One region of the Streptomyces sp. NPDC086023 genome, then DNA from elsewhere that is predicted to be linked to it. Evidence: riboswitches for the same ligand, from Rfam matches in the RefSeq annotation. Region 1 holds a riboswitch; the other holds the start of a gene.
What was found. A riboswitch is a leader RNA that binds a small molecule or an ion and turns the genes downstream of it on or off. The one in region 1 is predicted to bind cobalamin.
Positions count from the first base shown of each region.

Region 2: it holds a riboswitch for cobalamin, as region 1 does, so the genes downstream of both, ACIF6F_RS21460 (energy-coupling factor ABC transporter permease) here and ACIF6F_RS03035 (cobalamin biosynthesis protein) in region 1, are expected to answer to the same signal.

Region 1 is NZ_JBITRX010000001.1:677,700-681,090, forward strand. Features, by position in the region: gene ACIF6F_RS03030 (cobyric acid synthase) at 1-480, opposite strand, end outside; gene ACIF6F_RS03035 (cobalamin biosynthesis protein) at 477-1,445, opposite strand; cobalamin riboswitch at 1,481-1,626, opposite strand; gene ACIF6F_RS03040 (hypothetical protein) at 1,756-2,007, opposite strand; gene ACIF6F_RS03045 (anion permease) at 2,027-3,283, opposite strand.
Region 2 is NZ_JBITRX010000010.1:239,983-243,373, reverse strand. Features, by position in the region: gene ACIF6F_RS21470 (L-serine ammonia-lyase) at 1-830, shown strand, start outside; gene ACIF6F_RS21465 (hypothetical protein) at 998-1,537, shown strand; cobalamin riboswitch at 1,639-1,837, shown strand; gene ACIF6F_RS21460 (energy-coupling factor ABC transporter permease) at 1,867-2,577, shown strand; gene ACIF6F_RS21455 (energy-coupling factor ABC transporter substrate-binding protein) at 2,574-3,041, shown strand; gene cbiQ (cobalt ECF transporter T component CbiQ) at 3,045-3,391, shown strand, end outside.

The sequences.
Region 1 (3,391 bases):
GATGCCCATGTTCACGATGTCGGTGCGCCGCAGGTTGATCTCGGCCGGGCTGCCGGCCCCCTCGCAGATCACGGCGTCATACGTGCCCCGCAGCTGCTCCAGGCAGTCCGTCACCACGCCGAGCAGCTGCTCCTGGCGGCCGCCGTGGTAGCCGCGGGCGCTCATCTCGCCCACCGGCCGGCCCAGCAGCACCACCTGGCTGGAGCGGTCGCTGCCGGGCTTGAGCAGCACCGGGTTCATCAGCGCGGTCGGCTCCACCCGGGCCGCCTGGGCCTGCATGGCCTGGGCGCGGCCGATCTCGGCGCCCTCGCGCGTGACGAAGGAGTTGAGGGACATGTTCTGCGCTTTGAAGGGCGCGACCTTCACGCCCTGCCGGGCGAGCCAGCGGCAGATGCCGGCGGTGACGACGCTCTTCCCCGCGTCCGAGGTGGTGCCGGCGACCAGCAGACCGCTGCCGAGCCGTGCCGAGGAACCGCTCATGCCCTGCCTTCCTTGGAGGTGCGCGCGACGCGCGCCGCGAGGGTCCGGCCGGCCACGCAGGCGCCCAGCGCCAGCCAGGTGACCCGCCGGGAGAGCCGTACCGCCCGTTCGATGTCCGGCACGGCGACCGGGCGGCCGGCCGCGCCGTTCAGCACCGGCCGGTGCTCGACGCGTCCGCCGTACGCGAGGGTGCCGCCCATCCGTACGCCGAGCGCCCCCGCGAAGGCGGACTCGACCGGCCCGGCGTTGGGGCTGGGGTGCTTGGCCGCGTCCTGCCGCCAGGCCCGGACCGCCCCCCGACGATCCGGGCCCGCCAGCACCGCCGCGGCGGCCGTGAGCCGGGCTCCCGGCCAGCCCGCGAGGTCGTCCAGCCGGGCCGAGGCCCAGCCGTAGCGCAGGTAACGGGGCGACTTGTGGCCCACCATGGCGTCCAGGGTGTTCACGGCGCGGAAGGCGGCCAGTCCCGGGACGCCCGCGACCGCGCCCCAGACCAGGGCCCCGACCACGGCGTCTGAGGTGTTCTCGGCGACCGACTCCACGACCGCCCGCGCGATCTGCTGCTCGTCCAGGGAGTGCGGGTCGCGCCCGCACAGGTGGGGCAGGCGCTCGCGGGCCACGTCGGTGTCGCCGGCGGCCAGCGCCCCGCCGATGGCCCGCGCCTCGCGGGCCAGCGACGTGCCGCCGACCACGGCCCAGGTGGCGGTGGCGGTCAGCGCGATACGGAGCGGGGCGGGCCGGGAGCGCACGGCGCGGGCGCCGAGCGCGCCCAGGGCCGCCGCACCACCGGCGCAGAGGAGTGTGTGGAGTGCGCCGCGGCCCCGGTGGTCGCGCCAGAGGGCGCGTTCCACGGCGGCGGCGGCGCGTCCGAAGGCGGCGACGGGGTGCCCGCGGCGCGGATCACCGAGGATCCGGTCGCCGATCAGGCCCGCCGCCGCGCCGTACGCGAACACGCGGTCGGCACGCATGGCAGGTATGTCCTCACTCAGGGTCCGCGCCCTGGTTCGACGTAAACCGGCGGTGAGAGTTCCTGGCTCCCGGGGCTCGTGTGCTCCCCGGTGACAGTGGCGGGACCGCGCCGGATTCGCACCGGACTTCCTCTCCTGCCGCCGTGATGGCTCGGGCAGTCCACCACGCACCGCGACAGCCCGTCAACTTGCCGTTGACCTGCCCTTAAGGGAACGCCCGGGGGAGTGCGGGCCACGACGGGGACAACGCGGCGGAACACGCAAAAGAACTCCCCCGCGGGTGTCCCGCGGGGGAGTTCGAGCCGTCAGGTCAGCTGACGATCAGGTAGATGCCGTACGCCACGGCCGCCGCGCAGAGCGCGAAGGAGGCGTACGCGCCCGTGCGGGCCAGGGTAGCTCCCCCTCGGCCTTCGGCCTGGGAGGTACCCCCATCGCCCTGCTCGGTGGCCGCCTCGTGCTTGGAGAGGCCGACGATGCCGAGGGTGAACAGCGTCACCAGGAGCACGGTGGCCGACAGGCTCACGCCGAAGACGGAGCCGAGGGCTGCCCAGTCGATGTCCATACCGCTTGATCCTCTGTGGTCAGACCGCGGCGGCCGGGGCCGCCGGGGACTCGGGGTGCTGGGAGGGGGCCGGGATGGTGGCCTTGAGGTCCTCGTCCGCGACGGCGGCGGTGGTACCGGCCGGCGGCGGGGTCACGGCCGCGATGGCGGTGGTGACCACACCGGGCTCCTCAACGTCCACGTCGTTGACGTTGTTGTGGTCGACGACCTGGCGGCGGGAGATCAGCCAGATGGCGAGGCAGGAGCCGACGAGGAAGACCGCGACGGCGGCGACGCCCCAGTCGCCCTGGCGGGTGACCAGCTCGGCGCCGGCGCTGACCAGCGCGGCGGCCGGCAGGGTCAGGCCCCACGCGACGAACATGCGGGTGGCGGTGGACCAGCGGACCACGCCGCCCTTCCGGCCGAGGCCGGCACCCATGACCGCGCCGGAGCACGAGTGGGTGGTGGAGAGGGAGAAGCCCAGGTTGGAGGAGGCCAGGATGACGCTCGCGGCCGAGGTCTGGGCGGCGAAGCCCTGCTGCGGCTGGAGGTCGGTCAGGCCCTTGCCCATGGTGCGGATGATGCGCCAGCCGCCGAGGTAGGTGCCGAGGGCGATGGCCATACCGGCGGAGACGATGACCCAGACCGGCGGGTTCGCGTCGGGCGCGATGGCGCCGCCGGCGATCAGGGCCAGGGTGATGATGCCCATCGTCTTCTGCGCGTCGTTGGTGCCGTGCGCCAGGGAGACCAGGCCCGCGGAGGCGATCTGCCCGGCGCGGTAGCCCTTGGCGGAGGTCTTCTCGCCGACCTTGTCGCCCAGCTTGTACGTGACCTTGGTGGCCAGCATCGCGGCCACGCCGGCCACGATCGGGGCGGCGACGGCGGGGATGAGGACCTTGGTGACGACGACGCCGCCGTTGACGGCGCCGATGCCCGCGGAGGCGACCGCGGCACCGATCAGACCGCCCATCAGGGCGTGGGAGGAGCTGGACGGCAGTCCGACCAGCCAGGTCAGCAGGTTCCAGAGGATCGCGCCGACCAGGGCGGCGAAGATCACTTCGGGCTGGATGCCCTCCTCGTTGACCAGGCCCTTGGAGATCGTCTTGGCGACCTCCACGGACATGAACGCGCCGACGAGGTTGAGCACGGCGGACATGGCCACCGCCGTCTTGGGCTTGAGAGCGCCAGTCGAGATGGTGGTCGCCATCGCGTTGGCGGTGTCGTGGAAACCGTTCGTGAAGTCGAAGACGAGAGCGGTAACGATCACGATCCCGAGGAGAAGCGTTATGTGCTCCATTTACCCAGGCTTCTGTTTGAGGTCAGTGGCTTCGTTGAACGTAGGCAACCTGAGTGAACGGAAGATGAACTGGGGCGGGCGGAGCGGTGTACCGGATCGGCGCCCCAC
Region 2 (3,391 bases), on a different contig from region 1:
AGATGCTCCGGCTGACCCGCGAGACGGGCCTGTCGATCTCCTCCCTGATGCTGGAGAACGAGAAGGCCTGGCGCACGGAGGAGGAGATCCGCGAGGGCCTCCTGGAGATCTGGCGGGTCATGCAGGCCTGCGTCCAGCGCGGCATGTCCCGCGAGGGCATCCTCCCCGGCGGCCTCCGGGTCAAGCGCCGGGCCGCCTCGACGGCGCGGCAGCTGCGCACCGAGGGCGACCCGATGATGCACCGCAGCGAGTGGACCACCATCTACGCGATGGCGGTGAACGAGGAGAACGCGGCCGGCGGCCGGGTCGTGACCGCCCCGACCAACGGAGCCGCGGGCGTCCTGCCGGCCGTCCTGCACTACTACATGAACTTCGTGCCGGGCGCGGACGAGGACGGCGTGGTCCGCTTCCTCCTCGCGGCGGGCGCGATCGGCATGCTGTTCAAGGAGAACGCCTCGATCTCCGGCGCCGAGGTCGGCTGCCAGGGCGAGGTCGGCTCGGCCTGCTCGATGGCGGCGGGCGCCCTCGCCGAGGTGCTGGGCGGCACCCCGGAGCAGGTGGAGAACGCGGCCGAGATCGGCATGGAGCACAACCTGGGCCTGACCTGCGACCCGGTCGGCGGCCTGGTCCAGATCCCGTGCATCGAGCGCAACGGCATGGCGGCCGTCAAGGCCGTCACGGCGGCCAAGATGGCGATGCGCGGCGACGGCAGCCACAAGGTCTCCCTGGACAAGGTCATCAAGACCATGAAGGAGACCGGCGCCGACATGAAGATCAAGTACAAGGAGACCGCACGCGGCGGCCTCGCGGTCAACGTCATCGAGTGCTGACCGGCCCGTCGCCACGACGGTAGGACGCCGGAGGGGCGGTACCCGGAACTTCCGGGTACCGCCCCTTCCTTTCTGCTTTCTGCCCGGACCGTGCAACCGGGCGGGGGGTGCGGGGTGTCTTACGTGGTGACACCACTGTCCCCACATCCGGAGAATCGGGGGACGCAATGCCCTACCGTCACTTCAACCGCCGGCGCCTCGTGGCCGTGGCCACGGGAGTCGTCCTCACCGCCGGGATCGGACTCGCCGTACCGGCTTCCGCGTTCGCGCAGTCCCGCGCGGCCGTTCCCGCCACGACCACCGCGACACAGACGCCGCTCGTGGTCAACGCCCGCTGGGGCGGGCACTGCACGTACGACCGGCTCGTCATCGACATCAAGGGGTACATCCCGACGACGACGGTGAAGCGGGTCTCCGAGCTGCGCTACGACGGCTCGGGCAAGCTGGTGCCGCTCGCCGGGCGGTACTTCCTGGAGGTCAAGCTGACGCCGGCCGCGGCGCACAACGACGCGGGCCAGTCCGTCTACAAGGGCCCGAAGCTGCAGAAGATCTATCTGCCGAAGCTCAAGGGCATCGCCCTGACCGGCGACTACGAGGGTGTCGTCACCTTCGGCGCCGCGTTCAACACCTATCCGAACTACAGCACGTTCAAGCTCCACAACCCGGAGCGCTTCGTGCTGGACGTCAAGCACTGGAACGTCTGCTGAGCGTTCCCGCACGACGGAGGAGAGAGGGGCCGGGCGCACGCGTCCGGCCCCTCTCGTGTCCGGCGGACCGGGGCCGGGTTGTGGGTGATCCACACGGGCGATTAGGGTCATTGGGCCTTGGTGTACGGGAAACCGGTGTGAAACCGGTGCGGCCCTCGCCACTGTGATCGGGAAGTCCGGCTCCACTCCGCGAGGAAGCCACTGGGCTGCCGCGGCTGACCGACCGCGCGGCCCGGGAAGGCGGAGCCCGGGCATCAGCACCCGTGAGCCAGGAGACCGGCCAGGGCGCGTTGTCCATCCACGAGGTGCTGGAGAGGTCTCCCCCACTCATGCATATAGCCGAGGGGTTTCTGCCCCCCTTGCACGCGGCCGCCTGGGGCGCCGCGTCCGCTCCCTTCGTCGTCCACGGCGTCCGCGCCCTGACCCGCGAGGTGAAGGCGAACCCCGAGAGCACGCTGCTGCTCGGCGCGTCCGGAGCATTCACTTTCGTCCTGTCCGCCCTGAAGATCCCTTCGGTGACGGGCAGTTGTTCCCACCCCACCGGCACCGGGCTCGGCGCCATCCTGTTCCGGCCGCCGGTGATGGCCGTGCTGGGCACGATCACCCTGCTGTTCCAGGCCCTGCTGCTGGCCCACGGCGGCCTGACCACGCTGGGCGCCAACGTCTTCTCGATGGCGATCTCGGGCCCCTGGGCCGGCTACGGGACGTACCTGCTGCTCCGCAGGACCGGCGCCCCGCTGATGGTGTCCGTGTTCTTCGGCGCCTTCGTCGCGGACCTGAGCACGTACTGCGTCACGAGCGTGCAGCTCGCCCTGGCGTTCCCCGACCCGGCCACCGGAGTCGCGGGCGCGCTCGCCAAGTTCGGCGGCATCTTCGCCCTCACCCAGATCCCGCTCGCCATCAGCGAGGGGCTGCTGACGGTGCTGGTGATGCGGCTGCTGTCGCAGTCGAGCAAGGCGGACCTGCTGCGCCTCGGGGTGCTCAAGGGCGCCCGCGCGGCCGGCACGCAGTCCGGTGCGGCCGCGGAGGTCGCGCGATGAGCCGCAACGCGAAGATCAACTCCCTGCTGCTGCTCCTGGTCGCGGCGCTGGCGGTGCTGCCGCTCGCGCTGGGGCTGGGCGAGGGCAAGGAGGAGCCGTTCACCGGCGCGGACGCGCAGGCCGAGGCGGCGATCACCGAGCTGGAGCCGGACTACGAGCCCTGGTTCTCGCCGTTGTACGAACCGCCGTCGGGCGAGATCGAGTCGGCGCTGTTCGCGCTCCAGGCGGCACTGGGTGCGGGCGTGCTCGCGTACTACTTCGGGCTGCGGCGGGGCCGGCGCCAGGGCGAGCTGAAGAGCGCCCTGCTGGCCGCGGGGATGCCGCGGGGTGGGGGTACGGGCGATTCGGCGGCGTCGGCCGGTCCGCTCGGCGCGGCGGGTCCGGCCGATGCGGCGGGTCCGGCCGATGCGAGTGGCCCGGCCGGCTCGGCCGGTGCCGCCGGCTCGGCCGGTTCGGACGCGTAGCCGGTGCTGCCCATCGACGCGGCGGCGCACGCGAGCCGCTGGCGCCGCCGCCACCCCCTGGAGAAGGCCGTGCTGGGGCTCGGGCTGACCGTATCGGCGGTCTGCCTGCCGCCCTGGCCCGGCGGCCCGGTCGTCGCGGCGGCCTCGCTCGCGGTGCTGCTCGGTCCGGCCGGGGTGGCGCCGCGCCGGCTGTGGCGGGCGTTCCGGATCCCGCTGGGGTTCTGTTTCACCGGCGCGGCCCCGCTGCTCTTCCAGGTGGGCGGGGACTCCGGCTGGGTGTCCCTGGCGCCGCACGGCCCGGTGGCCGCCACCGAGCTGCTGCTGCGCACCTCGGCGGCCTCGCTGGGGGT